3 regions of the Paenibacillus sp. FSL H3-0333 genome follow, and region 3 is predicted to be linked to each of the others. Evidence: predicted binding sites of a transcription regulator. Region 3 holds the regulator's gene; each other region holds the start of a gene.
The links. The regulator LexA, encoded in region 3, represses DNA repair genes until DNA is damaged. The targets are predictions, from matches to a motif close to CGAACATATGTTCG.

Region 1 (9,907 bases), 1.5 Mb from region 3:
ATGTCTCCATGAGCCTCAGCGAAGCTAATTTCAGCAAGTACATCACAGCGGGAACGCCAGAATATACGGCAATGATTGCGGAGCTCGATAAGGTAGCTGTTTTTCTGAAAAAGCTGGATGACGCCGGTGTCCCCGTACTCTGGAGACCTTACCACGAGATGAACGGCGGCTGGTTCTGGTGGGGCCAGAAATCCTCCTTCGTGACCCTCTGGGAGATCATGTTCCAGCGGTACACCGTCTATCATCAGCTGCACAATCTGCTGTGGGTATGGAGTCCGAATGCCAAGAACAAGAATAGTGAGGAGCCGGCGAAGTATTATCCGGGCAGCGGCAGAGTGGATGTGCTGGCAGCGGATATTTTCGAGGGGGATTACAAGGTAAGCCATCATGATATGCTCTGGGACCTGGGGCGCGGCAAGCTGATCGCCATCGGCGAGAACGGGGAGCTTCCTCCGCCAACTGTGCTGGCAGGCACTCAGAACAAATGGAGCTACCAGATGACCTGGGGCAAGATGCTGTACGAGCGCAATAAGGATGCAGTAATTCAGGCTTTTATGAAGAATAGTGCCGTGTTCTCCAGAGACGACTATTCGGCCAAGGCGGCGGCGTATGCTTCTTCAGGAGGGGTACTCCCCAAGCCGGGCCTCTATGGGCAGTATTATAACAATATTACGCTTAGCGGCACGCCTGCCCTCACCCGGACAGATGCCAATATTAACTTCGCCTGGAGGCAGGCGGCGCCTGATCCGGCCGTTCACGCAGATCTGTTCTCCGTACGCTGGAGCGGTCGAATAAGCGCTGCCTACAGTGAGACCTATACGATCTACTCGTATTCAGATGACGGAATCCGGATATGGATCGACGGGAAGCTGGTTATTGACAGCTGGATGAAGCAGAGCGGGCAGGAGCGGCAAGGCACAGTGAGTCTGATTGCAGGGAAGCTGCATGACCTGAAGGTGGAGTACTATGAGAACCAGGGGGATGCGCGGGCGGTACTGATGTGGGAGAGCCCCAGCCAGGCCAAAGGCGTCATTCCGGCAGGAGCTCTCTACCTTCCATAACCAAGTGTAACGAAGCGTCAGATATGCTCGCGGTAGCTGATGTTGTTGGCGATTTTCTCGTCACGGACGGCTTGGCGCAGGATATCCTTGACAGCTTGAACCTTACGGATTCTATAGAAGGGGAGCTGTGGAGATGAAGCATCATCCGACAAAATGATCAGCGTCCCGATGCCCAGCATACGCTGCATAACCGACTGGGTGACAGAGAAATCATTGACCCGCAGCAGCTCGATTTCTTCGACATCCTTGCCGATCAGTCCGCTCTTCACCATAATCCGCTGGGACGTAATCGTATACTTGGTGGTATTCAGTCCGATCAGCCCCTTGAGACGGTCGGAGATGCCGGCAGGCTTGCCCTGCCATAATTCTTTTTCGGGACCGGAGCTATGGCCAGCCGCCGGACGGCGTGCTGCTGCCGGAGAACCGACCTCTTCTGTACCTGCTCCGCATTCCCCGCAGAATTTGGCACCTTCCTTGTATTCCGCACCACATGCTGTGCAATAAGCCATAATAATCTTCCTCTCCTTGAACAGATAAATTCATTATAGTATAACAGGAATTGCCAGTCATCAACGGGTTATGGACCGCCGTTTCTCCCTATGAATACGCTTAACTGCTGACATATGTTTCATTGCGCCGAATTTTACATTAATTTCATTTGCACTTAACAAAAATCGATATTATTCTGTTAAGTGGAGGGATCTTAACTATGAGACAAGCTTTACTTGCAGGACTGCTAGTGGCCGTCATGATACTCAGTGCCTGCGGCAATAACAGTGCTGAACCGGCGTCCCCGGAAGAGGTACAGGAGACGGTACAGAACTTTTACAATGAAATGTCGAAATTCGACGAAATGGGCAAATCCTCGCTAGAGAACTTCAACACCACGCTAACCTCTTATTCCACCGGACAAGCGACAGACAAAGAATTCGAGAAGGCTGTGGACAGCTTCCAGGATACCGCATCTCAGCTTGCAGATCATGTGAACGATATCAAGATTGCGGGTGGCCTGCCGGATACGATCGAGAAGCTGCTTAGAGATTCGGTGATCGCTTTCCAGAGTGCCTATCAGATCAAGGAGAAGGCTTCCAAGGGCGCAGTATCGCCCGATGTGACCGCTGAGGAATTCAACACGATGAATGAGCAGGCGGACGTAGCGATGCTCTATGGCATCTCCAAGCTGAATGAAGCCAGAGAAGCCGCCGGACTGATTGATAAGGAGCAAGCCGTACCAGGAACCGTATCAGATGCAGGCACAGATGCCAAGCAGGAACCGGGTGCTGGAAGCGCTGGGACTTCGTCAGTGAAATAAGCAGAGACAAGACTTGTTATACGCCAAAGGATTCAGATGAAGACGCTGTACAGCATTACTGTAGGCGTCTTTTTGCTGTGGATTGAATTATTGGCCCAATCTTTTTGAGAAGTACTTAGGGGCCTCCCTGAAACCTTGTCTTTCATAAAATGTATGAGCCTCTATTCTTCTGGCATGACAATGAACCTGGATACTGGCACATCCTCTTCGGGTGGCGGAAGCTGAAGCGGATTCCACTAATTCCTGTCCAATTCCCTTACTTCTAACTGAGGAATCCACAACCAGATAACTAATGGAGGCGATATCTCCTCTCATGCCCAGTTGCGGGATATAATGCAGGGAAAGACAGGCGATAACACATCCTTCCGCTTCATAGACCATTAACTCCTCATTAGGGTCAGCAAGAAGTCTTTCTATATTCTCTTTCATATAAAGCTCGGTATCCGGGTAACCTAATTGCGTCAATAGTCTGGAAATACCCTCTCGATCCTCCACATTTGCAGCTCTAATCATAAATATCATCTCCGTCCTTTCTACCCCGTTCCCCTAATGATGGCATTAAATTAGCGAAACAACTAGAACCACGGGATGGCTGTTTTCATGCAGGTGTGGTGCTATTTCAACCCTTTATTATAATCAGCTAAAGCCCTCCTTCTGCGTCCTTGCTCTGACATTAATTTCTGCTTGCCTAACAAGCTGAATCGCGGATATAATACAAACGTACGTTCGGTTTATGGGCGGAAAGATGATGTAGTCCGGGTAATTAACAACGAGTGGGGGAATAGCAATGGGCAAGAAGCTTGAAGCGGGCGGTCTGCGGGAGAGCAACCGAATCATGTTGACGGAGCATAAGGGCGGGATCAGGAGGGACGAACGGGAGACCTGGCATAGCCTGAGGCCGGTTCTGGATGAGCAGAAGCTGGAAGAGATTGAGCATACGCTGGCCTTATCGCTGCGGAGTCATGTGCGGGTAACGCTGGTGCTGTATGATCCTCAGGAGCAGAGGAAGCTGAGCGGGTTCGTGACCTCCATTCACACCCACTCGCGTGAATTCAAGCTGCAGTGGGCGGAGGAATGGAAGTGGCTGCTTGTAGATGACATTGTGGAGGCTTATATTGTCTGACAGATTTTACTTGCTGCGGTGTCCATCCGTCTTCTCATAGGCAATCAGCGTGACTTCCGGGTTCCCGGTCATCCTGGCAATCTCCGATTCCGCCTGGCGGATTACTTCGACCACATCCTCCTGGTCGCTAAGCGGGGCTATTCTGTAGCTGTCGCTGTGTATCTCCATGTTCATCCCCCTTTCCGTTAGAATGACCTGACTTGCGGTCTATCTTCTTATTCTGGCCTGTAGATGCACAGTTCATCCGGGGAGATAGGACGCTGCACAGCTTATTTTGTGAAAAAAACGGTCATTGGTGCAAGCAATCCGGCCTAAGCGGGCATTTACTATACCAGGGGGTGAGTAGATGCTTACTTTGGAGCAGGTCAAGCAGAAGTCGGCCGCAATGCTGGCGAAGCTGCATCCGGCCGTACTGGCCGGGGCGAACGAGCTGATTAGACGGAGCTATAACCGGGGGGTGCAGATCCTCATTACGCAGGGCATGCGCACGATAGCGCAGCAGAATGAGCTATATGCTCAAGGGAGAACCAAGAAGGGCGACATTGTAACCAATGCCCGGGGAGGCGACAGCTACCATAATTACGGACTGGCAATAGACTTTGCGCTGCTCCTGCCGGATGGCAGGAATGTGTCCTGGGATATGAAACGTGACGGGGATGGCGACAAGTTGGCAGACTGGCAAGAGGTGGTGCAGGAGGGGAAGAAGCTGGGGTTCGAATGGGGCGGGGACTGGACCTCCTTCAAGGATTACGCTCATCTGCAGATGAGCTTCGGCCTTAGCATCCAGGACCTGAAAGCGGGCAGACGGCCTACTGCCCAGCAGAGTGCAGCCGCACTAAGCCGTATAACCGGAGGTGAGCCAGAGGTGAACAAGGATATCCCGGTAAATATTACGCTCAATGGAAAGAAGCTGACGACCGGCGTCATGGACGATGCGGTAACCTATGCGCCTGTACGTGCGATTGCGGAAGCACTTGGAGCCAAGGTCACGTATAATGCGTCCAGCAAGACCGTGAACATTGTGAAGGAATAACTTCTCTGCATAGATGCTGTCCCGGATGGGGAAATTATCAGCGAGTAACCACATCCATGAAGGGGGCACAACATTTTGAACAAGCTGATCACAAGTCTTGCCTGCGGTACGGTCCTGTCCATGAGTCTGCTCGGAGCAGGTGACATCTCCGCAGCAGCGCCGGGCGGTATGACAACTACGACTCCGGGCGTTATGAGCACAACCGCTCCGGGCATGCACAGCACAACGACTGACGGCCGAATGGGCAACATGGGAAATATGGGCAATCTGGATGACCGTATGATGGACAGCCGGGGCAATACCATGATGAATGAGACCAGAGATTCGATGCACAAGACCGAATCCATCATGAAGGACAAAATCCGTACCGGCGACAACAGCTCCGTCTCCCCGCTGTCCAACAATAACACAACGGGCCGCTACCGGGCACAGAGCACAACCACCACAAGCAACACCCGAAACGGCTCCAACTGGGGCTGGCTCGGTCTCGTCGGCCTCCTAGGTCTGGCCGGCATGCGCAGCAGAACCGGTGAGCGTGACCGCCACTAGTCGGAGCAGGGCACCGCAGTTCTGCAAAGGAACAGCAGCGCCAAGCAGTAAAGCCCGTGTCAGTCTCGACTGAACGGGCTATTTGCTGCTTATGCAGAAATATTGGAAAAAGCAATTGCGTATCCTCCAGATACGTGATATTATATTTCTTGTCGCGTAAGAACGCACACACAACATGCCGGGGTGGCGGAACAGGCAGACGCACAGGACTTAAAATCCTGCGGTAGAAATACCGTACGGGTTCGACCCCCGTCCTCGGCATATATAGTAGTAGAGAAAGACGCATTCTGCTGAATGCGTCTTTTCTATACATACAGGTTAGAAGCGGCTTACAGGACAGAAACAGCGTACACGCTAGAAACAGAGTTAAGGATTGAAACAGGGGAATGTGCAGCTAAGATAGAATTATGCAGTAGAGGAACTTCGCAGCTCATTGGAGAGATAAAGCGCATCCTTGAAGCCTTGCAGGTAAATGGCGCGTTCGGTTATGGCTTGAAGGGAGAACTGCGTGTCTTCATACTGGAAAGCGGCATCCTGCAGCTCCTCTGGCAAGGCATTTCTAAGCTGGTGGAAGTACTGATCACTTTCTTGCAGCAGCATTTTATATGTAGGATCTGTATCCAGCAGTTCCCGGTACATCGCTTCAAAGAGGATGTGGAGCATAACTATACATACATAATAACTAGAGGGGAGCTACGCCTCATGTTGAGAAGCAACTTAAGAATCCTTATGGCCAAACACCGGATCGACGACATCACCGAGCTAATGGAGAAATCAGGCCTGAGCCGGAATTCGATTAACAAACTGTATCGGGAGACCGACTTGGAGACCGTTAAGCTGGAGACGCTGGTCAGGTTATGTGATACGTTTCAGTGTAAGCTGTCGGAGTTGGTGGAGTATGTGCCGGGGGAGAAGGAATCTGGGAGTGGGAGAGTGCCTTTGGGGTGCTCTTTTTTGTTTGGGGATTGTGTATTTTTCTTATTTTCAATAATCATATTTGTGTTGTCCATCAGTACTTCCAGTAGACACTGCTTAATGGTTTCAGGGGTTATAGTTAAAGCTGACGGATGGCAACCGCTTCCCACACCTCCCTTCGGATCATACAAAGTTAATAGATCAACTAAGGTGATCTCCAGAGCAATCGATATTTGCTCTAGTATTTTGATCATAGGGTTCTTTTCTCCGCGTTCGATCTGCCCGATGTAAGATGTGTTTACCCCTGCACTTAGTGCAAGCTGCTCCTGACTGAAATCATTTTTCAACCTTAAAATCCTGATATTTTCCCCAATAGATTCAATGCTGTTCATTTCCCTTCACCCCTAATCAAACGATAGAATTTTTTGGTAGGAGGCTCAACAGGATATAGTACGGATTTAAATGCTTATAGTAGAGAATTGATACGGAGTGTGGTTAAACCGTGGATAAAAGCACTTAAGGTGATTTATCCTGTTACTCCCAAGCGAAACCCATATTTGAATATAGATGCCTCCTCTGAAAATCGCTCCTTCCAAATCTCCTTCATTTATAAAGTGCTTTGTGTTCAACCATAAGTTATTTATACTGGCTAAATCCACGTTGTATTCTCTATAAAGAATAACGTTTTCATTGATGGCGGATTTGATAGAGTGTGTTGCTTAGCTAGGTCAAGCATGTATTTTTTAAGGTTCGTGCAGACTGTAAGTTACCTGCCGCATTTCATATCCGGGGTTGTCGCGACGGGTGGACAATCATTTTTCTGGCAGCCTTGGCCGGGATTGATCCATCGCTGTATGAAGCAGTGGAGATTGATGGAGCTTCAAGGCCTGCCTGGCTGGGAGGAGCACCCTGCTGTAAGAGCAGGTAAAGTCTATTATATCCATGAGTATTGGAATGGAGATGATACCTTCTCTGGCTTTGTTGTGGTACGCATAGTTGCAAACGGGGAATCAAAGCAATGCCATTCTTTTTCCCCCAGGTAGGTGAAAAAGAATGGGTTCAATTGAAAGCGATATCAAATTATACTTACCTTGTAACAAGGACAGCAAGACAGATAAGAGAGAAAAAACGCAGAGGTGATGGAATGGAATACGTGGAGAAGATTATGACGCTGATTGCCAATTCTGGAGAAGCTAGAAGTAAAGCGATGGAAGCGATTCAAGTGGCGAAAACTAATGATTTTATTGCGGCTAAAAAAATGCTGCAGGAAGCTTCGGATGTTTTGCGAATGGCTCATAAAATTCAAACGGGTCTAATTCAGGAGGAAGCAGGAGGAAGTAAGCAGGAGATCACGATTCTAATGATACATGCCCAGGACCATCTGATGAATGCTATGACTGTCAAAGATCTGGCTGCAGAATTTATTGAATTGTATGAGGTTAACAAGAAATAGATAGTCAGGATCATTCGGGGTTAGCCTTATGCGATAGCTAAAGGCTCCCTAAACATTTTAATGGGGGGTCAGGTATGAACGGATTTTTAGGGATATTACAGAAAATGGTCGTTCCGCTTGCAGCGAAATTATCTTCGAACAAAGCTTTGCAATCGGTTTCTAAAGGTCTTATGGGTTTGATGGTAATCATGATGATGGGTGCTTTTTCAACTATATTGAGCAGTTTGCCATTCGATGCTTATCAGAACTTTTTAGTGTCTTCTAATTTAAAAGGAGTATTTAACACTCTGCTCAACGTTACAACAAATATGCTGGGGGTATACGCAGCATTTTCCATTGCTTATTCCTATGTCTCAAATGAAGATAAAGATGGATTCTCAGCAGGTGCAATCAGCCTCATGTGCTTTTTTATCGTTACTCCATTGACAGTCGCAGGAGAGGGCTACATGGCAGTTACGAATTTGCCGTTGGATTGGATAGGGCCAAAGGGCTTATTCACCGCAATGATCGTTGCTATTGTAGTTTCCAAATTGTATGTATTGATTATTAACCGGAATATAACGATTAAAATGCCTGAAGGGGTTCCGGAATTTGTATCCAAATCCTTTGTAAGCATTATTCCGGGTATTGTTATTGGCATCCTTTTTGCCGCTATTTCTTATCTGCTATCCTTAACCAGCTTCGGGGACATGCATCAAATCATTTATAAACTGATTCAAATTCCTCTTACAGGTCTTGGATCCAGTATCTGGGCTGCATTGCTGGTGTATGTATTGATTGGGTTGTGCTGGTTCTTCGGGGTTCATGGCATGGCAGTGATGTCAGTGGTGATTCCTATCTGGGCAGCACTTGATGCCGAGAATATGGTTGGCGTTGCTGCAGGCGTGGCCAATGCGGATTTGCCCAATATTGTAACTCTTAACTGGGTAAGTGCAGTGGCTACTATCGGTGGTGCCGGTTCAACTATTGGTTTAGTGATTTGGCTGACCTTTAAAGCTAAATCAAAGCAATATAAAGTATTTGGCAAAATGGCGCTCATTCCTTCTCTCTTTAATATAAATGAACCAGTAATCTTCGGGCTTCCTGTAATGTTGAACCCGTTACTGTTTATTCCATTTGTATTTACTCCTGTATTGCTAATCGGGCTGGCATACATTTTAGTTACGATCGGAATATTGCCAATTTCGAATGGAATCGGGGCGCCCATGGGCACACCATTAGTGCTTCAAGGCTTCTTTAATGGAGGCTGGAGGTTAGGGTTGTACCAGGTGTTCGGAGTCCTGCTGTCATTGGTCATATACTATCCGTTCTTTAGAATAATGGATAAAAAAGCTGTTGAAGAAGAATCCGCTGCTGAGATGGCAGCTCAATAAGGTCTACATGTGAGTGATGATAAGTGGAGGGAGGTGGGGAAATGAATAAAATAGGCGATATTTATGCTAATAAATTCGAAAATTTTATTTTCCCATTTTTTTGGATGCATGGAGAGTCAGAAGAAGTACTAGTGGATTACATGCAAAAAATTCATGACAGCCATATTGGTGCGGTGTGTCTGGAATCAAGACCTCATCCGGATTTTATGGGTGAAAGATGGTGGGCTGATCTGGATATTATTATTAGAGAAGCCAAACGGTTGAATATGAAGATTTGGATACTGGATGACTCACACTTCCCGACAGGCTATGCGAATGGTCTGGTTAAGGAGAAGTATCCCGACAGGCTAAAAACACTCTTGACACACCGGGTTGTCGAAGTCTTTGGACCCAAGGATAGCATCGGGGTTATGACAGCCAATATATTCGATCCCACTGCCCGATTAATCGCTGTTTACGCCAAGCAAGACGATAAAATCATTGATCTGAAGGATCAAATCGATGATGAGATAATTTACTTTAATATTCCCGCAGGTTCATGGAAAGTATATCTACTCTATGAGTCCAGGAAAGTGGATTATAATCCGGATTATATTAATATGGTGGACAAAGAATCCTGCGATGTATTAATTGAAGCGGTATATGAGCCACACTACCAACGGTATAAAGAAGAATTCGGGAGAACAATTGCGGGATTCTTCTCGGATGAGCCTGGATTTATGAATGAAAAAGGAGTACGGAATGACAGCAGGATTGGTAAATTAATGCCGCTTCCCTGGAGCAGGCAGGTTAAAGAAATGTTGCAATTAAGATTGGGTAAGGATTACCTGCTGCAGTTATCCTCTCTATGGTATGACGAAACATGCAGTCCTGAAATCAGACATGTCTTTATGGATATCTGTACCACACTGTACAAAGAGTGCTTTAGTGATAACTTGGGGAATTGGTGCAGGGAACGCAATGTTGAATATGTGGGCCATGTTATTGAAGACCGTGATTCCAATGCCAGACTTGGTGTGGGTGCCGGGCATCTGTTCAGAGCGATGGCGGGGCAGGATATGGCGGGCGTCGATGTTGTGCTGAATCAA
Region 2 (9,907 bases), 3.7 Mb from region 3:
CCAGGAGGCTGTCATCGACCATCAGTACCGGATCGACAGTGAACAGAAGGAACAACGGGTTACAGAATAAATGGATAGGGGTTGGAGGAGAGATCATTTCTCCTCCAGCCCCTAAATCATTAAATTTAAAGTATAATGGTTATAAAACCGTACCGATTTCCAGTTGCGAAGGAGATCCGAATGAGAGCAATCCTGATTGACGATGAAGAATTGGCACTAAAGGCTTTGGAACGCCAATTGCATGCGCTTGGGTGTTTTGAGATTATCGGCAAATATACCGATCCGCTGCAAGGGCAGCAAAAGGTAGAGGAGACCGAGACCGATATTGTGTTTCTCGATATTCATTTACCGGAGCTGAGCGGGATTGAGCTGGCGGAAAGGCTGCTGGAACGGAGACCCGATCTGCAGGTTGTATTCGTAACGGCATATGATAAGTATGCGATCAAGGCTTTTGAGCTGAATGCTCTGGATTATTTGCTTAAGCCGATTCATACGGACCGTCTGAAGCTTACAGTTCGGAGATTGAACGCTCAGCAGAAGCCTGGCCTGGCAGCCCGGGCAGCGTCAGCGCAGACAAGCTGGAGAATGCTGATGCTCGATGCCTTCCGGATCTACGAAGGGAGTCAGGAGCTTCCGTCACTGCAATGGAGAACGGCGAAGGCGCAGGAAATCTTCTTTTACCTACTGCATCATCGCGGCAAAGTGGTCAGTAAAGCTACCCTGATTGAATTGCTGTGGGCTGATTTTGATCCGAACAGGGCCTATCCGCAGTTATATACGGCTGTGTATCATATCCGCAAGATGCTGGAGCCCTTCAGCAGAGAACGGATTCTCCTGCAAAATACGGCGGACGGCTATCTGCTCAAGCTGAATGGCATCTGCCTGGACGTTGATGAGTTTGACCGCTTTATCCAAGCGGGGTTAGAGCTCTCGAATGACACCCTGCCCGAATACGAACGAATCCTGAAGCTGTTCAAGAGCGAATATCTGGAGGGGTACGATTATGTGTGGGCGGAGCTTGAACGGCAGAGATTCCAGCTGCAGTGGATTCGGCTGAAGCTGAATCTGGTCCGCTGGTATATGGGGAATGCAGAATATGAACAGGCCTTCAAGCATATTGAACAGGTCTGCACCCGCTATCCGTTAGAGGAGCAAGCGCAATTATTGTACATGCAAATATCGGATAGAATGGGCTTTCATTTTCTGGTGCAAAGACAGTATGTATTGCTGGAAACGGTCATGGAAGCAGAGGTTGCGGAGAAACCGAGCCGGGAGATTGTCAAATGGTATAGGGATTGGGACAACAAGCGTCAGAAAGGGTGAATCCGTGGATTCATCCTTTTTGCCCTATCTAAATTATGATATATTTAATCTTGAATATTTCGTTCTGCAAAGTTCCGGCGAAGGAGAACCCCATGACCCAATTTGTCTACAAGCAGATTATTGCTGACCTCAAAACAAAGATCTTTGCCGGGCAGTACGCCGATATGAAGCTGCCGGATGAGCGCAGTCTCAGCGAGGCGTATCAGGTTAGCCGCAGTACCATTAAGCGTGCGCTGATGAAGATGGAGAGCTCGGGCATTATTTTCAAGAAACGCGGCTCCGGCACCTTCATCAATCCGTTATACATAAAGAACGATTCGATCTTCAATTACGAAGGCTCTAATCTGGGGGTGTCGGATAACTTCCAGATGCACGGCAAGAAGCCGGAGATCAAGGTGCTAAGCTTCGAGGTCATCCGGCCCACGGAGGAGATTCAGCGGGATTTGTTCCTGATGCCCCATGATTTCGTGTATAAGATCGTGCGTCTGCGCCTGTTTGAAGGTGCGCCGTTCATGATTGAGACGGGATATATTCCGATTAAAATTGTGCAAAATCTCGACCAGACGATTATCGAGGGATCGATTTTTCATTATCTGGAGGAATCGCGCAATCTGGCGGTGACCAAATCCTTTTTGTCTATTTTTGCCGGGCCTTCACTGCTGAATGATCAGGAGCTGCTCCATCTTAAGGAGAATGAACCCGTAGGGATTATGGAGGGGATCTTCTTCCTGGATAACGGCACGCCGTTTGAGTTCTCGCATATGCGCTTCCATTATGAGTATCTGAAGTTTAACACGTTTGTATCTGTGCATTAACGGATGGACGGTGTAAATAGCATAACTGAGGTATAGCAGGCCGGGAGGAATCCCGGTCTTTTTAGCGTTTTTTAGTATAACAAATTAATCCATAATTATAAAAATAAACATCTTTTTGTGCGTGATTTGCAGAGGAATTCATACTATGTTCAAAATTTCACAATATTGGACCGTATTAATTTCTAAAAAGATTGAATTTCTGAAATGCCGATGTATGATGTAAATGTAGAAGTGATACATTCAATTTACAAAGAAAAATTTAGGGAGTGGAAGACATGGGATTAACAATCGAACAGGTGGATTATTCCTCGAAAACGTATCTGGCAAAGCTTGACGCTTACTGGCGTGCAACGAACTACATCTCCGTAGGCCAGCTTTATTTGAAGGATAATCCGTTGTTAAGAGAACCGCTGAAGGATGCAGACGTCAAAGTGAAGCCGATCGGACACTGGGGCACGATCCCTGGGCAGAACTTTATCTATGCGCATCTGAACCGCGTTATCACTAAATATGATCTCAACATGTTCTATATTGAAGGCCCGGGCCATGGCGGTCAGGTGATGGTATCGAACTCTTATCTTGACGGAACCTACACCGAAATCTACCCGCAGATCACTCAGGACATCTCTGGTCTGAAAAAGCTGTTCAAGCAGTTCTCCTTCCCTGGCGGTGTTGCCTCCCATGCAGCTCCTGAAACACCCGGATCGATTCATGAAGGCGGCGAGCTGGGTTACTCCCTATCGCACAGCGTGGGTTCGATTCTGGATAACCCTGACCTGATCTCAGCAGTCGTTGTAGGTGACGGCGAAGCAGAGACCGGTCCTCTGGCCGCTTCCTGGCTGTCCAACCGGTTCATCAACCCGATTACAGACGGTGCTGTATTACCGATTCTGCATTTGAACGGCTTCAAGATCAGCAACCCGACGATTCTGTCACGGATGAGCAGAGAAGAATTGACCGCCTATTTTGCCGGCAACGGCTGGGAAGCCTTCTTCGTAGAAGGCGAGAACCCGGATCTGATGCACCCGGAAATGGCGAAGGTGCTGGATACAATCGTAGAGAGAATTGCCGCCATTCAGAAGAATGCCCGTGAAAATAACGATACTGCCCGTCCGGTATGGCCGATGCTGGTCTTCCGCTCCCCTAAAGGCTGGACTGGTCCGAAATCGTGGGATGGCGTGCCGAACGAAGGCTCCTTCCGTGCCCACCAGGTGCCGATTCCGGTCGATCAGAAGAACATGAAGCATGCTCCGGCATTGCTTGAATGGCTGAACAGCTACAGACCTGAGGAACTGTTCGATGAGAATGGCCGTTTGAACGCAGATCTGGCTGAAATTCTGCCAACCGGCGACAGACGTATGGGCATGAACCCGGTAACCAATGCCGGCAAACTGATCAAAGACCTGCACAAGCCGAATTTCCGCAACTATACTCTCGATAATTCCGCTCCAGGCCAAGTGATTGCACAGGATATGGCGGTGCTGGGCAAATACCTGAAAGAGGTTGTTACGCTCAACGAAGAGAACCGCAACTTCAGAATCTTCGGACCGGATGAGACCATGTCTAACCGTTTGGGACCGGTATTCGAAGTGACCAAGCGTCAATGGATGGATGCCATTCAGGAACCGCAGGATGAATTCCTCGCTCCATACGGCCGTGTCATTGACTCCCAGCTGTCGGAGCATCAGGCAGAAGGAATTCTGGAAGGTTATGTACTGACCGGCCGCCACGGATTCTTCGCCAGCTATGAAGCGTTCCTGCGCGTGGTCGATTCGATGATCACCCAGCACTTCAAGTGGCTGCGCAAGGCTACAGATCAGACCTGGAGAGAAGACATTCCTTCCCTGAACGTGATCGCCACATCGACAGTGTTCCAGCAGGACCATAACGGTTATACCCACCAGGATCCGGGTCTGCTCGGCCATCTGGCTGACAAGAAGCCTGAATTCATCCGTGAGTATCTGCCGTCCGATGCGAACAGCTTGCTGGCTGTGTTCGACAAGATCCTGAATGACCGCCAGAAGATCAACCTGATCGTATCCTCCAAGCATCCGCGTCCGCAATGGTTCTCGGCTGACGAAGCTCAGGAGCTGGTGGACAAAGGCCTTAAGATCATTGACTGGGCCAGCACCGACAAAGGCGGAGAGCCGGATCTCGTTATCGCTTCTTCGGGTACCGAACCAACTATGGAAGCCTTGGCTGCCATCTCGATCCTGCATGAGAAGCTGCCTGAGCTGAAGATCCGCTACATCAACGTGGTCGACCTGCTGAAGCTCAGAAGTCAGAAGCTTGATCCGCGCGGCTTGTCTGACGATGAGTTTGATCAATTTTTCACAAAAGATAAACCGGTCATCTTCGCCTTCCACGGCTATGAAGGCCTGATCAAAGACCTGTTCTTCGACCGCCACAACCATAATCTGCATGTGCACGGCTACCGTGAGAATGGCGATATCACTACACCGTTCGATATGCGTGTCCTCAACCAGATGGACCGCTTCGATCTTACGAAGGAAGCTGTGCTGAGCCTGCCGGAAGCAAGCAAATACCAGGCCATCGCTGACGAGATGGACGCCATGGTGCAGAAGCATCACGCGTACATCCGTGAAGAAGGCATCGACCTTCCAGAGGTTGAGAGCTGGGTATGGAAGGCTTTGAACTAAGCTCTAGATGATCGTGTTATTTCATTAATAATATAGTAGGCTTCAATTAAGGAGCGCTCCGGTAGTCATGTTGATGGCTGCGGAGCGCTTTTTGTCCAATGATTGGAGCTGGATTATGGTCTCCGGGACCTCCGGCTGCAATACCTTCTTCCGCTGCGCCGCGGTGCGTACAGGGGCACCATTACTCCCATTCATCTCCAACATGTGCTTCCAGTAGTGCTTCGGCATCTTCGAGGAACGCAGCCGGTCATTGCGGCGCTCCTTGATGCCGATGGCATGATAGAAGCCAGTCCATAAGCGGCGGTACGCTTCCTCCGTCTCATCGGGTTCGGGCGGGGTCCAACCGTTTAGAGGCACGATGGCCACACGCCCGGGCTCATGAATCAGCGCAGCCCCATGGGTCTGGTCGTAGATCATGAAGCTCTCCTCCTGGAACCGGTCGCAGAAATGCTCCCGGATCACAGGCAGCACATAACCCTGAGGCTCAATCACTGCGGCCATGACCGGGCCGTATACGGAGAAGCGAACGAAGCCCGTATACAGATGCGCTTCATGCCGCAGCTGCTGGACAGCCTTCATCAGCGTGTTAACGGTGTCATCCGCCAGCATATTCATCACCTTGCGGCCATGCTGGAAGCCGAGATACAGGAAGTTCAGCAGCAGCATCTCCTTATCGGGGGCGCAGCTCCAGAAGCCCAGACGCACCAGCTCCTCGGCTTCGCGGCTGATCCGAAGCGGCAGGGACTTCAGTACTCGTGCGGCCTTGTCTTTGTCGGTCTCAATCCATTTCGCTTCCAGCAGCAGGCCTATTTCCCCGCCTTCAGCATGAATCGCCAGCGGTTTCTCCTTCCAGGCATAGCTCTCAAATACACAGCACAGCAGACCCTCGAAGCTTCCGTCATAGGTGTACGCCAGTGCGGACGGCTTGAACATCAGGCCTTCGCTCCTTTCTTGAGCAGGTCCCAACCATCTGCTGCCGGAAGGGCCGACAGGTTAAAGTCGTCGAACAGCGTGAGCTGCTCCACCTGCGGCTGCTGGAGAGCGAGCTGCTCCCCGGACATGAGCGAGCGAAGCAGGGTATGCTCGCTGACCTTCAGCCCTTCCAGCGGTTTGTCCTTGCAGGTGATGAAGAACTGGGCACGCTTGAGGACTACTCCCAGCTTCTTCAGCGCATGGAAATCGAGCGATCCGGCCCGTCTGGCCTTCACGATCCGCTGTGCACTTCTTACGCCGATGCCGGGTACACGCAGCAGCATTTCGTAAGGGGCGCGGTTGATCTCAACGGGGAACTGCTCCCGGTGGTTAACGGCCCAGCTGCATTTGGGGTCCAGCAGCGGGTTGAAGTTCGGCACGGCCTCATCCAATAATTCATTCGCCTTGAAGCCGTAGAAGCGCAGGAGCCAATCGGCTTGATAGAGCCGGTGTTCCCGCAGCAGCGGCGGTTTGGTGTCTAGTGCGGGCAGGAGGGAATCCTCCACCACCGGGGTGTAGGCGGAGAAGAAGACGCGCTTGAGCGAGTATTTACGGTATAGGCCTTCCGTCAGATTAAGGATTTGGTAATCCGTATCAGGCGTTGCCCCCACAATCATCTGGGTACTCTGTCCAGCCGGAGCGAAGCGGGGAGCATGGTTATACTTGACGATATCGGAGCGGTTCTCCTTGATCCGGCTGGTAATCAGCCCCATCGGCTTCAGGATGGATACCTTGCTTTTATCAGGTGCGAGCCGTCCGAGGCTCTCCTGCGAGGGCAGCTCGATGTTGACGCTCATGCGGTCGGCAAGCAGACCAAGTCTGGACAGGAGGGCTTCGTCTGCTCCGGGGATGGCTTTTACATGAATATAACCGTTGAAATGATAGACATTGCGCAGCAGCTCAAGTGCAGCAATTAACTGCTCTGTAGTGTAGTCCGGATTGCGCATAATGCCTGAGCTAAGAAATAGTCCTTCTATATAATTACGGCGGTAGAATTGCATGGTGATATCTGCGATCTCTTCGGGGGTGAAGGCCGCCCGGCGAATGGGGTTAGATTTGCGGTTGATGCAATAGGCACAATCATATACACAACCGTTGGTCATAAGCACCTTCAGCAGCGAGATACAGCGCCCGTCCGCCGCGAAGCTGTGACAGATGCCCATCGGAGAGGTGTTGCCGAGCGCCCCGGCCTGGCCCTTGCGGTCGGAACCGCTTGAAGTGCACGCCACATCATATTTGGCGGAAGCGGTCAGAATCTCTAGTTTCTCCATTACATCCACGGTCTCAATCCCCCTCATATGTGAGCATTATATACCGAACGTATGTTCTTGTCAAAAGTATCTCCCCCTTCTTGGCCGACTGTAAAATGTATGCGCATTCCTTCTTGTGCTATAATAGAAACTGATGGTTCATGGAATGAGGAATCATACGGTTATTGAAATTCGGGTTAGGAGTGTTGCTGAAGTGAGAGGATATAACATATGGCGGCCCATCATGCTGATTGCGGTTGCGCTGCTGACAAGACAGTTAGTGACAAGTGTGTGCCTGATGTTCGGCATGTCGCAGGAATCGGCAGGCAGTGTAGCCATGCTGGGCATGATCGTTGCTGCTCTTATTATGTACAACCGCATGATGAAGGGCCGCCGCCGCAGATAAAATAAACAGAAGATCCGGCCGTATCTCTTCAGGCGGAGCGGATTGCATAGGAACAGGCTTGAAAGACGCCCGCACAGGTGTCTTTTTATTTTAGAACTGTCTTTTTACTAAAAAAATTTATGCAGACAGGTGCGCATCCCGGCGATCCGGCAAGCGGTGCTTGAATAATCTGGCTGGAGCTTATATTCTTAGAAGGATATGCTATATGAAGGACCATAGAGATTCAAGGTAACGTATATTCCCTGCAGGGAGGGCGTTATCTATAGAATCAACCCACAGCATGGGAAATGAACATACAGGAGGAAACCAATTGAGTACACAGAACATTGGAGTGCCGTTAGAGGGTTTTGCAGAATTTAGCCGGACGGTAGCCGCAGAGGGTGCGGTACTGCTTAAGAATGAGGGACAGGTGCTTCCGCTGGGTGACAGTGAGAGCGTCGCTGTTTTTGGCAGAATACAGGTGAATTATTACCGCAGCGGTACAGGATCGGGCGGTAGCGTTCACGTTGCATATACGACGAATCTGCTGGATGGACTGCGCAGCAAGAAGAACATTAGCGTGAATGAAGAGCTGGCTGCTGCCTACGAGGCCTGGATCGGGCTTAACCCGTTCGATGACGGCGGCAAGGTATGGGCTGCGGAGCCGTGGAACCAGAAGGAAATGCCACTTACGGACGAGCTGGTGAAACAGGCAAGAAGCCAGTCAGCCAAAGCGGTTGTGGTCATTGGACGTACGGCGGGCGAGGATCAGGATAATGCCGATACTGCAGGCAGCTACCGGCTGACGGAAGATGAGAAGGCGATGCTTGTCTCGGTTACGGCTCATTTTGAACAGACGATTGTGGTGCTGAACGTATCCAACATTATGGATATGAGCTGGGTAAATGACGCCGCTTATGTGAACCCTATCTCTGCAGTGATCTATTCCTGGCATGGCGGCATGGAGGGCGGCCACGCGATCGCCGATGTTCTGGCCGGAGAGGTTACGCCAAGCGGCAAGCTGACGGATACGATCGCCTACTCTATTGAAGACTACCCGTCCACCAAGAACTACGGCAATGAGTTCAAGAATCTGTACGAGGAAGATATCTATGTGGGCTACCGTTATTTCGAGACCTTCTGTCCCGATAAGGTTCAGTATGAATTCGGCTACGGGATCTCTTACACGACCTTCAAGCTGGAGCCGGAGGAAGCGAAGCTGGTGAACCAGGCGGGCGAGCCGCAGATTGAAATCGGCGTCACCGTAACGAATACGGGAGCCGTATATGCCGGTAAAGAAGTAGTGCAGGTGTATGTTGAAGCGCCGCAAGGACTGCTGGGTCAACCGGCCAAAGCGCTGGCAGCCTTCGCTAAGACTAAGCTGCTGGAGCCTGGTGAGTCTCAGCGCCTTACTGTAAGCTTCCCGCTCCATTCCATGGCTTCCTATGATGACGCCGGAGTGACCGGGCACGCTTCCGCTTATGTGCTGGAAGCCGGAACCTACCGCTTCTATGCAGGAACCAGCGTCAAAGCGGTATCAGCAGTGCTTCTGGATGGACAAGAAGGCTATGTGCTGGATGAGCTTAAGGTCGTGGAACAGCTGCAAGAGGCTATGGCGCCTACCGAGAGCTTCATGCGGATGAAGCCGGGTGCCCGCAAGGCAGACGGTTCGTATGAGCTGGTCTCCTCCGAGGTGCCGACGCGTAAGGTGGATCTGGCGGAGCGGATTGAACGTAATCTGCCGCAGCAGCTTCCGCAGACTGGCAATCAGGGATATACCCTGAGAGATGTCCATGACGGAAAAGTTAGCATGAGCACCTTCATTGCCCAGCTAAGCGACCAGGATCTGGCGGCGATTGTCCGGGGCGAAGGCATGAGCAGCCCGCTGGTCACTCCGGGTACGGCATCGGCGTTCGGGGGCGTGAGCGACAGTCTGTTCAGCTATGGCATTCCGGTTGCAGCTACAGCGGACGGCCCTTCCGGCATCCGTATGGACAGTGGGGCTAAGGCAACACAGGTATCGATTGGAACCCTGCTGGCCGCTACATGGAATGCGGAGCTGGTGGAAGAACTGTATGTTATGGAAGGCCAGGAATTATTGCGCAACCAGGTGGATGCGCTGCTGGGACCGGGGCTGAATATCCGTCGCAGCCCACTCAACGGGCGTAACTTCGAATATTTCTCCGAAGATCCGCTGATCTCGGGGATCTTCGCTGCCGCATGCACACGCGGAATTATGAAGGGCGGCTCTAATGCGACGCTGAAGCATTTTGCCTGCAACAACCAGGAGAAGCACCGCAGTAAGGTCGATGCTGTCGTATCGGAACGCGCGCTTCGTGAGATCTACCTGAAGGGCTTCGAAATCGCAGTCAAGCAGGGCGGAGCCAATTCGATCATGACCTCCTACAATCCGGTGAACGGGCATTGGGCGGCTTCGAATTATGACCTCAACACCACGCTGCTTCGCGGCGAATGGGGCTTCCAGGGGATCGTCATGACCGA
Region 3 (9,907 bases):
TTTCAATTCTACCGTACGCGGGTCCCGCGCTGCCAATTGCGCCTCTACAGAGCCGCGCAGACCGAGATGATGGCCGAGCAGCATCTGCATATTCACATAAGGAATCACATGTCCTAGCGGATAATTGCGCAGGACATGACGCTCCAGATCAGGCGGGGTGAACACCGGAGCATCACCAGAGATTTTGGAGCGGACTGCGCGCGTAAGCTCGGGAAGCGGCGCTTGCGGAGCGACAGCTACGGCAGCCTCAGCCTCCTCGCGGACCTCCTCCTCAATCTTCACCCGCTCCAGCGGGTTCATCAGCCGGTTGGCGATATCCAGACCGTCCATGGCATCCTTCGCGTATAAGACGAGTCCGTCATATTCCGGACGGATTCGGGTCTTGGTGAATTTGCGGGTCAGTGCCGCACCGCCCACCATAATCGGCACATCAATACCGGCGGACCGAAGATCCTGCGCAGTCAGCACCATCTGCTGCGCCGACTTCACCAGCAGTCCCGACAAGCCGATGGCGTCAGCCTTTTCCTTGCGGAAGGCTTCAATAATATTCTCTGGCGGAACCTTGATCCCCAGATTGACGATCTCATAACCGTTGTTGGAGAGAATAATCTCGACCAGGTTTTTACCGATATCATGCACATCACCCTTGACGGTCGCAAGCATGATTCTCCCCTTAACCGAGGTCTCATCCTTCTGCATGAACTGCTCCAGATGGCTTACAGAGGCCTTCATGACCTCCGCACTCTGGAGTACCTCTGCCACGATTAATTCATTATTATTGAACAGCCGTCCGACCTCAGACATCCCCGCCATCAGCGGTCCATTAATGATCTCCAGCGGAGGCGAGGTCTTCAGCGCTTCATCCAGATCCGGGATCAGCCCCTCCTTAGTGCCTTCTACCACATAGGAAGCTAGGCGCTCCTCCAGGGAGAGATTGGAGATCTTCTCCTTCTTCTCGACCTTTTTGCCGCGAAAAGCCGCCACGAACGCAGACAAGGTATCGTCATTCGTATTATAGATCAGCTCTTCTGCGAGCTTGCGCTCCTCTTCAGGGATCGATGCGTACCGCTCCACCTTCTCGGTGTTCACAATGGCATAATCCAGACCGGCCTTGGTGCACTCGTACAGGAATACCGAGTTCAGCACCTCGCGGCCGGCTTCCGGCAGACCGAAGGAGACATTACTGATACCGAGAATCGTGTGAACAGCAGGCATAGCCTCCTTGATCAGACGGATACCGTCAATCGTCTCCTTGGCGGAGCCGATATACTGCTCATCCCCGGTTCCTACAGGGAACACAAGGGTATCGAAGATCAGATCCTCGGGAGCCAGACCGTATTTGTTGACAAGCAAATCGTAGGAACGTCTGGCCACCTCAAGTTTGTCTTTAGCCAGGATGGCCTGGCCGGTCTCATCGATGGTACCAACTACAATCGCTGCTCCGTATTTATGAATCAGTGGCGTGACAAGCTCGAACTTCTCTTCACCATCTTCAAGGTTAATGGAGTTAATGATCGCTTTGCCCTGACAATACTGCAAGGCCAGATCAATGACCTTCGGGTCCGTCGTATCGATCATTAACGGCACCTTGACCTTCTTCACCACCAGCTCCAGGAACCGCATGATGTCTTCCGTCTCATCCCGGTCCGGGTCCTGCACGCAGACATCAATAACCTGTGCGCCGCTCTTCACCTGGGCACGGGCTATCTCCGAAGCTTCCTCATATTTCCCCTCGACAATTAGACGCTTGAACTTCCGGGAACCGAGGACATTGGTCCGTTCACCGACCATATACGGACGGTTCTCACTCTCCACGTACACCGGCTCTATCCCCGATAAGGCCGGAGGATGCTGGCCTTCAAGCTTACGCGGCGGGTAAGCCTCCATCACTTCAGCCATCGCCCGGATATGATCAGGAGTCGTTCCGCAGCAGCCGCCGGCAATGTTCAGCCAGCCCTTCTCCGCGAAGCCGCCCAGCTTACGGGCCAGGGAATCCGGGGATTCATGATAATTCCCGTTCTCATCCGGCAGACCTGCGTTCGGGTAACAGCTGACGGCCGCTGAAGAGATTGCGGACAGAGAACGGATATGATCCCGCATGAACTCCGGTCCGGTAGCACAGTTCAGTCCGATGGACACCGGCTTCAGATGCTCCAGCGAAATATAGAAGGCTTCTATATTCTGACCGGCAAGTGTAGTTCCCATAGGTTCAATTGTTCCTGATATCATCACCGGCAGCGTAATTCCGCTCTTCTCGAAGGCGTTACGGATGCCAATGCTTCCAGCCTTCACGTTCAGGGTATCCTGGGATGTCTCCAGGAGCAGCGCGTCCACCTTGCCGTCGATCAGGGCAACCGCCTGTTCTTCATAGCTGTCTATAAGCTCCTTGAAGGTGACTCCCCCGGTGACAGAGAGCGTCTTGGTGGTCGGTCCCATAGCTCCTACAACATAACGCGGGCGCTGCGGTGTATCATATTTATCAGCGGCATCACGTGCAAGTCTGGCGGCCGCAAGGTTAATCTCCCGGGCACGGTCCTGTATATCATATTCGGCAAGCACCACTGAAGTGGCACCGAAGGTGTTCGTCTCAATCAGATCCGCACCGGCCTCCAGGTATTTCTCATGAATGTCCTGTATAACCTCCGGCCGGGTCAGCACCAGCATTTCATTACAGCCATCCAGGTCATCCCCGCCGAAATCCTCGCCGGTGAGCGGCACCTGTTGAATCATGGTACCCATAGCTCCATCCAGTATCAATATGCGCTGCTGCAAGCTCTCAGCAAGTGTGTATTTGGCCACTTTCCATCCCCCCAGTGAAACATTAGAGTAATTTTAGCAGAATAAAGGGATTTCGGAAAGCCTTCCTTTCCACCCTGCATTATTTGTATTTCTATTGATTTCATTTCTATTACGGCGCTACCACAAGTTTCTTGCTTGGCATGGAATGCTGCGTCCGGGCAGTCACATGTGAAGTGACACTGAATTCGCCTGCCTCTGCAAAGGTATGTTCCCCGACATAAGCCCCTTCCCCGGCACTTTCACCCTTGATTTCAACCTTCTTGGTCTTATCCGCTGCCTCGTTGACCTCAAACATTACTTCTCTCGCATCATCCACTGGTTCACCGTCCTGTGTCACCACAGCCTTGAAGCTTACTGCCGTCCCTGCGGTTACTTCCTCCGGGGTCCAGCTCAGCTCCACCTTAATCGGTGACATGGAGGAATTGGCCGCAGCATGCATCTGCATCTCATCTTCCTTATTCCCCGAGCATCCGGCTAGCGTCATCCCCATTATAATGCATATAAGTCCCCTGCGTATCCTTGGCTTCATCATCTGAAGTCCTCCCGGTTCATAGGTAGATTCTTCTTCATCCACGAACATATCCATTCTATATTACAATGAAAGTCAGATCGCTACTCTTCTTATTATACACATTTTATTCAATTTGCCTTAAAGAAGCTGCATGATTCACTCGTTAACATGAGAATAGTCATATCTTTATAAAAAATGCCAATATCCTAAAATAGGATACTGGCCTCATAGAATTCAATTATAGGGAGTCTACCAGCGGCAGAAGCTCTGAAAGATGGCTGATCTGGTAATCCGGCGTAATCTCCGGGTCCGAGGCTTTGCTATTTCGGTTGATCCAGACCGTGGTCAGTCCGGCAGACAAGCCCCCAAGAATATCTGTCGTAAGCTTATCGCCCACCATTATCCCTTGCTCCGGAGTAATATCCAGCAGTCCGAGCGCATGCTCGAAGATTCCTTTGTCCGGCTTGCCTTTGCCGAAGCTTCCCGAAATTACAATGTGGTCAAAATACGGGGTAAGCTCCGGCACACCATCTAGCTTCTCCTGCTGAAGGGCCGGGCAGCCGTTCGTCAGCAGCAGCAGCTTCACCTTACCGCGCAGCTCGTTCAGCACCTGAAGTGTCTCCTCATAGATATAGGGACGGCTACGGCGCTCTGCGGCGAACTTGTCAGCCAGCTGTGCAGCCAGCGCTTCATCCTCTACCCCGAGTGAGGCCAGGCCGCGGCGCCAGGATTCCTTACGGTAGACAGGGGCAAGCTGTTCCAGTTGACGGAACTCCGGCTGCTCACCGGCAGTGAAGTTCGCCCACAGCGCTTCATACGGGTTAATACCGATTAGCTTCGTGAACGGATACGTCTCATAGGATTCGTACAGTGTACGGGCTTCCCTGCGTACAGCAGCTTCCAGCTCCCCGGGATCAACGGAATCTCCAGCAGCCTCACAAGCATAGCGGAAGGCTTCTTCCACACTGCGGTCATCCCACAGCAGAGTATCGTCAAGGTCAAATAGTACGGCGGTAATCGGCATTTGTTCTTCCACTCCCTATATGCTGGTCTGTCTTCCTATTCGTGCACAACCTCAATGTTGTTGTTCTTGGCGAACTGCTCCAGGCGTTCCCCCATCGCAGCAGTGTCATAACGGTTAATCAGCTTGGAGAAAATCCACTGCTTGCGCTTACCCTTATACTTAATAGTAACTACACTGCGCGATAAAGTGATCTTCTCAATATCCGCCGCAGCCAGGAAGCGTTCGCGGTTGTATTTAATAGTAGAGATACGCGCACGCTCAACCTTAAGGAACGGACGGCGGAAGAACAGCAGCGCAGCAAGCAGGAAGTACAGCACTACACCCAGCCAGTTGGCCAGAATCCCGCTTCCTTTGGCTTCGTCAATTGAGCCGACCACCCAGAACATGATGCCAAGCAGCATCAGTACAACGGGGAATACAATATTGCGGCCTTTGAAAATATCGATGCTTTTCGCAGCAGTCTTAGTGCTGGAAGTGTAAATGGAGTCCTTCCCCTGCTTCTTTCTTTGCTGGTTAATTTGCTTGGTGTTGCGTTGAACCATTCTTTCCCAAGAACGGGCCATGTAAGTTCCCCCTAGTCATCCTGTATTATCTATGAAAAGGCAACAGGCTAATGCTTAAGTCCGTTATTGCCTTCTTCATGCTCCGGATTGTCCACAATTTCGATGGTATCAAGCTGGGCCCGAAAGTTAGTGCGGATATTCCCCAGGTAAATCTCGCGGAGCTTGGCACGTTCAGCCAGTTCCTCTTCATTCAGGCCGCCGTTCTTAGCTTTGCGTGCCAATTCATTGATGCGTGCGACCAATTCGTCAATATTCAATACGTTTCCCTCCCTCTAAATTCATTTTAACTTTGCCATGAGAAAAAGAGCTTGTCAAGGTCTACCCCCTGAAAGCTCTCCGAGTCGATCATTAGCCTGCTGCATTCCTTCAGTATAAAGGTAAAGTCAGAATATCTCCGGCCTTAATGAAGCTGTTCTCCAAATGATTACTCTTCATTATTCCTTCTATATATACGGCTGTCTTCATGTCCTCAGGCTTGTTGCTTAACGCAATACTCCATAAGGTATCCCCGCGTTCGACTACAATCCGCTTATCCGGCTTCATCGACGAGACCGAACCGGCAAAAACATTCCCCACCACAGTGAATCCCGAAATAACAAGCATCAGCACCAGGAGCATCTTCATCAGGCTAACCTGACGGAATAGTGATGATAGCGCAGCGACACTATGAAGAATCGCGTCCTTGATCTTGGTTACATTACTATTAGCAGTTGGATTACCGGGAGCGGACACCTTGATATCCTCATTATTGTAGATGCTGTTGTATGTACTATACTTTAACATGATTATCATCCTCCAAACACATGTTCTTGCTTTCGAAAATAATATAACACGAACATGTGTTTCGATCAATAGTTTTTTCGGAACATTTGTTCTCTTTATTTCCGTTCTCTTATTTTCCTCATTTTAGAACTTATGTTTGTACGAACGGAAGTTCTATGTTATAATTTTCCCAAACATAGTATATGGGGTTGATACCGATGTCAAAGATTTCTAGTCGTCAGCTGGCGATCCTGGAATTTATACGTAATGAAGTCCGCAGCAAGGGTTATCCTCCGTCCGTCCGCGAGATTGGCGAGGCTGTCGGACTGGCCTCCAGCTCCACCGTGCATGGTCACTTGGACCGGCTTGAGAAAAAGGGCCTGATCCGGCGTGACCCAACGAAACCGCGTGCCATTGAACTACTCGGCCAGGAAGATTCAGAGAATGTGCATCAATTCGTCCAGACCGTTACCCGCATCCCGGTAGTGGGTAAGGTTACAGCTGGTGTTCCTATTACAGCAACAGAGAATATTGAGGATTACTTCCCGTTGCCTGCTCATTATGTAGGTGATAACAAGGTATTTATGCTATCTGTCCTTGGTGACAGTATGGTGGATGCCGGAATTATGAACGGGGATTATGTCATCGTGCGCCAGCAGCAGACTGCCGACAACGGCGATATTGTTGTAGCGATGACCGAAGAAGATGAAGCAACTGTCAAGACCTTCTACAAAGAACGGGATCATATCAGGCTGCAGCCGGAGAATCCGGCGTACGAGCCTCTCCGCCTCAACCGCGTTACGATTTTGGGCCGGGTCATCGGATTATTCCGCGATATCCACTAATCTACTCCCCGCTTAAGAACAGGCTGCTCCGCACCATGCGAAGCAGCCTGTTTTATGTTCATTTTACTTCGTGTAGTGGCCAAAAAGATGTATACAAACATTTGTTCGCATTCGGCTTTTTGGCCATTTTTTCTGCGAACCGCTGCCTAGCTCCGCACATATCCTGTTACAAAGGAGTGCTGATCTGTATGCCCAATTACCGAATTATCGTCGATCTGTCACAGCGCATGCTGTACCTGCTGGATAATGACGTTGTCACCAGAGGCTTCCCTGTCGGCATCGGCAAAATGTTAACCGTCTCGCCTGTAGGCGAATACACCATCATTAACAAACAGCCCAATCCGGGCGGTCCGTTCGGTGCCTTCTGGATGGGACTGTCCAAGCCGCATTACGGCATCCACGGAACCAATGACCCATCCTCCATCGGCCACATGGTCTCACACGGCTGTATTCGTATGTATAACGCAGATGTTCTGGCTCTAGCCGCCCTCGTTCCCATAGGTACCCGTGTCACCATCCGGGAATAGGAACGTCGCAAAAACCCTTGAGACGCCAGATTGCGTCCCAAGGGTTCCTGTGACTCATATAAATTAGAGCGGATACAGACTACAGCACACTTCTCAACAGACGGATAGCCACCGTATTCAAACGGATGGCCTCGCGGATCGATTCTCTGGCTGCCAGCAGTTCTCTTCTGGCCCGCGAACCTCTAGGCACCCTGCGCAGATTCTCATTGATTTCTTCCAGTCTCTCCAGCAGGATTGCCCGCTGTGTCAGCAGGACATTAATGGCTCTGCGAATCCGGTTACGTTCTCTTTGGCTCATCTTTACACCTCTTTTACACTTGGATAGTATAAGAGATGCCAAGAATGGCTCCAAAGATTGTGTGATTCGGCAGTAATGTTAGTTAGAGCTGCAGGTAGTGGGCAGCGAATCTGCTTACTTCTTGTTCAATCGTACCCGGAATTCAAATTCATCGCGTCTATAAGTCATTCCGGCCAGCACAATGTACTCCGGTGTCCATTTCTGTACAGGTCCGGCATAATCAGCAATCACATGCGGTTTGCCATCAACCAGCTGAACGACGTAGACCTGTACCTGTGCCAGTGCGGCAGCGAATAGATCAGCATCACTGGACAGTACTTTATAAGCCGTATTCAACTTCGTTCCTCCTTGTTCCACAACCATATTAAAGATTCCGTCTCGAATCTATTCAATTATACCGGGTCATGGAACAATATGTAAACCATATTTACAGCTTAATAAACAGGATTTTGAACAATCCGATATACTTCTTCGTGGCCCCGCCATCCCGGGTAAAAAAATTGGTATTCTTAAGGTCCGGTACACTGAATACAGAAAACAAAATGTAGTTATCCCTCACGGTCAAAGACTCAATTACAGGCTGGGCCACCTGCTTGGTAATTCCGTCGCCTATTTCCTGACCGAGCGTATTTTCCAGATTCTTTACAGAATATTCACTGAATGCTTCCTTTCCCGGATTCGTAACCGCCATCACAATCAGAACAAGGATAAGAACCAGTAACGACTTACCGCCCGATCTCCTGCGGACTCTGCGTGCAGGGCTTGGCGTATCATAACGCGAATTCATTCTTTTCCCCCTCTACTACAGAATATATAGTATCTCTAGCAACATGACCCCCAGCGGATTCAACATCATCCGGTACACGAACAGCATCCCACCTGTAATGCCACTGCCCCCGACATCAACGCTGCTCCAATCCCACAACGGCAGAGCCGGCGCATCCAGCCCATATTGCTCCATAAGCCTAGTTTGGGTCTCCGCTGGCACAGCCACTCCTTCCGCCCCAGCCACCGGACATGTTAGCGCCAGGATGAGCATCAGCGAAAGCATAATCTTATATGTATTCTTCATCATCCGCTCCCATGTCTGCCACTAGAATTCTCTTCTGGTTAAGTATATAGGAGATGGAATAGTATGTAAAATGAATTGATCTGGAGTTATAATTCCTTTATATTATGTTGTAAGGGTTTTGCTCAGTCTTCATCTTCAGTCTCTCCCCCGCACTAAAAATCGGGAGAGTTTTTTTATTTAGGAGGTAAATGTATGAACGGAAATAAGGTTATCCTCATTCTTCTGTCCCTATCCATACTGGGTATACTCCTTTACTTTGGATTAGCTTATGGATTGCTATGGTATATCATCCGGCCCCCGATTCCTCTCGAAGAATAATCTATTAAACCTGGGAGGAAACGTTGAATGGATTTTCGCTTAAGGCAATGCCGCTCATCCAAGGCGTTCTGATCACCGAATATTCGCCAGAGATCCTCGCTACGATTAACCAACTTACAGAGCAGCTAGGCACATACTACGTTTGGTGGGAGTAGGCGCCTTTTTTATAAACATACTTCGGAATAACTTATATACTAATGTAGCAGATCTTCCGCCCTCCCCCGTTTGACTTTGAACAATAATCTTAGAACTTCACCATCTAAGTAATGTCATCATGTTAAGATTACTTATAATCAAAAAGCACCTCCAAAATATATATTTCATGAGATAAACTTATAGAATCGTGATATTATTTGGAGGTGTACTTATGCGAAATATAGATTATACAAACTATTATTGGCAGGATGATGAAATTAGATTGCGTTCAATAGAGGCTGAGGATTGGGAAAGTATATATTTAACTGCATTCGATACCCCTGCCCGTCGTTTTCTGGAATGTACTATTGAATTGCCGCCTACAATCTCGGGTGCGAAGAAATTCGTTGAAGAGAACGTTGAATTTTCGTCCACTAATGGCCGAATCATGTTTACTATTGAAAATATGAACGGTGAAACGGTAGGTGGTATTAATCTAAACAGCATTGACGAGAGGAATGGTACTTTCAGCATAGGTATTGTAATTGATCATCCCTATCGAGGTAAGGGTTACGGTACCAGGGCAGTGCACATGCTTTTAAAATATGCATTTTTCGAGCGTAGACTTAATAAATTTAATGATTATGTTCTGGACGGAAATAAGGCATCGGCTGCTATGCTTAGAAAAGTAGGATGCGTTCAAGAAGGAGTCCGACGTCAAATCTTCTATATCAATGGTAAATATCATGATTCTATGTTGTTTGGTTTAACAAAGAATGAATATAGGGATCTTCATCATAAGGATGACCAAAATATATAATCATACATTAACCTAATCAGAGACGTTCAGTTCCATATACCAACAGCAGTCCGGGATTTATTTCTCGGTAAAAGAAAGCTGTTGGTTTTTTATATTAGAGTGCTCCTTGGCATGACTGTTGTGCTAGCTTTAGGAAGCCTGCTTTTTGGGTATGTCTTCACCACAATCTAACTAACCCTTCGCGGCCGCCAATTGTGTTCGGTTTTTTGTATACATCTTGAATCCCACATACG

Region 1: the regulator LexA is predicted to act here: its motif matches at 3,089-3,102, upstream of MHH78_RS11245 (YolD-like family protein).
Region 2: the regulator LexA is predicted to act here: its motif matches at 7,086-7,099, upstream of MHH78_RS01295 (putative DNA modification/repair radical SAM protein).

Annotation. Positions count from the first base shown of each region.
Region 1 is NZ_JBBODG010000001.1:2,515,257-2,525,163, forward strand. Features, by position in the region: gene MHH78_RS11225 (glycosyl hydrolase) at 1-1,061, shown strand, start outside; gene MHH78_RS11230 (PH domain-containing protein) at 1,079-1,570, opposite strand; gene MHH78_RS11235 (hypothetical protein) at 1,771-2,373, shown strand; gene MHH78_RS11240 (GNAT family N-acetyltransferase) at 2,461-2,886, opposite strand; gene MHH78_RS11245 (YolD-like family protein) at 3,161-3,496, shown strand; gene MHH78_RS11250 (hypothetical protein) at 3,503-3,664, opposite strand; gene MHH78_RS11255 (M15 family metallopeptidase) at 3,843-4,529, shown strand; gene MHH78_RS11260 (WGxxGxxG family protein) at 4,605-5,078, shown strand; tRNA gene MHH78_RS11265 (tRNA-Leu) at 5,256-5,339, shown strand; gene MHH78_RS11270 (hypothetical protein) at 5,484-5,741, opposite strand; partial or broken gene MHH78_RS11275 (helix-turn-helix domain-containing protein) at 5,781-5,996, shown strand; gene MHH78_RS11280 (helix-turn-helix domain-containing protein) at 5,948-6,385, opposite strand; gene MHH78_RS11285 (PTS lactose/cellobiose transporter subunit IIA) at 7,138-7,446, shown strand; gene MHH78_RS11290 (PTS sugar transporter subunit IIC) at 7,521-8,819, shown strand; gene MHH78_RS11295 (hypothetical protein) at 8,861-9,907, shown strand, end outside.
Region 2 is NZ_JBBODG010000001.1:313,767-323,673, reverse strand. Features, by position in the region: gene MHH78_RS01320 (S-layer homology domain-containing protein) at 1-70, shown strand, start outside; gene MHH78_RS01315 (response regulator) at 181-1,323, shown strand; gene MHH78_RS01310 (GntR family transcriptional regulator) at 1,416-2,138, shown strand; gene MHH78_RS01305 (phosphoketolase family protein) at 2,414-4,798, shown strand; gene MHH78_RS01300 (TIGR03915 family putative DNA repair protein) at 4,841-5,731, opposite strand; gene MHH78_RS01295 (putative DNA modification/repair radical SAM protein) at 5,731-7,041, opposite strand; gene MHH78_RS01290 (hypothetical protein) at 7,235-7,426, shown strand; gene MHH78_RS01285 (glycoside hydrolase family 3 C-terminal domain-containing protein) at 7,737-9,907, shown strand, end outside.
Region 3 is NZ_JBBODG010000001.1:4,032,901-4,042,807, reverse strand. Features, by position in the region: gene metH (methionine synthase) at 1-2,739, opposite strand, end outside; gene MHH78_RS18320 (FixH family protein) at 2,909-3,331, opposite strand; gene MHH78_RS18315 (HAD family hydrolase) at 3,549-4,334, opposite strand; gene MHH78_RS18310 (hypothetical protein) at 4,370-4,897, opposite strand; gene MHH78_RS18305 (DUF896 domain-containing protein) at 4,945-5,154, opposite strand; gene MHH78_RS18300 (LysM peptidoglycan-binding domain-containing protein) at 5,264-5,680, opposite strand; gene lexA (transcriptional repressor LexA) at 5,878-6,504, shown strand; gene MHH78_RS18290 (L,D-transpeptidase) at 6,693-7,031, shown strand; gene MHH78_RS18285 (hypothetical protein) at 7,111-7,329, opposite strand; gene MHH78_RS18280 (hypothetical protein) at 7,444-7,665, opposite strand; gene MHH78_RS18275 (hypothetical protein) at 7,757-8,116, opposite strand; gene MHH78_RS18270 (hypothetical protein) at 8,132-8,404, opposite strand; gene MHH78_RS18265 (GNAT family N-acetyltransferase) at 9,087-9,674, shown strand.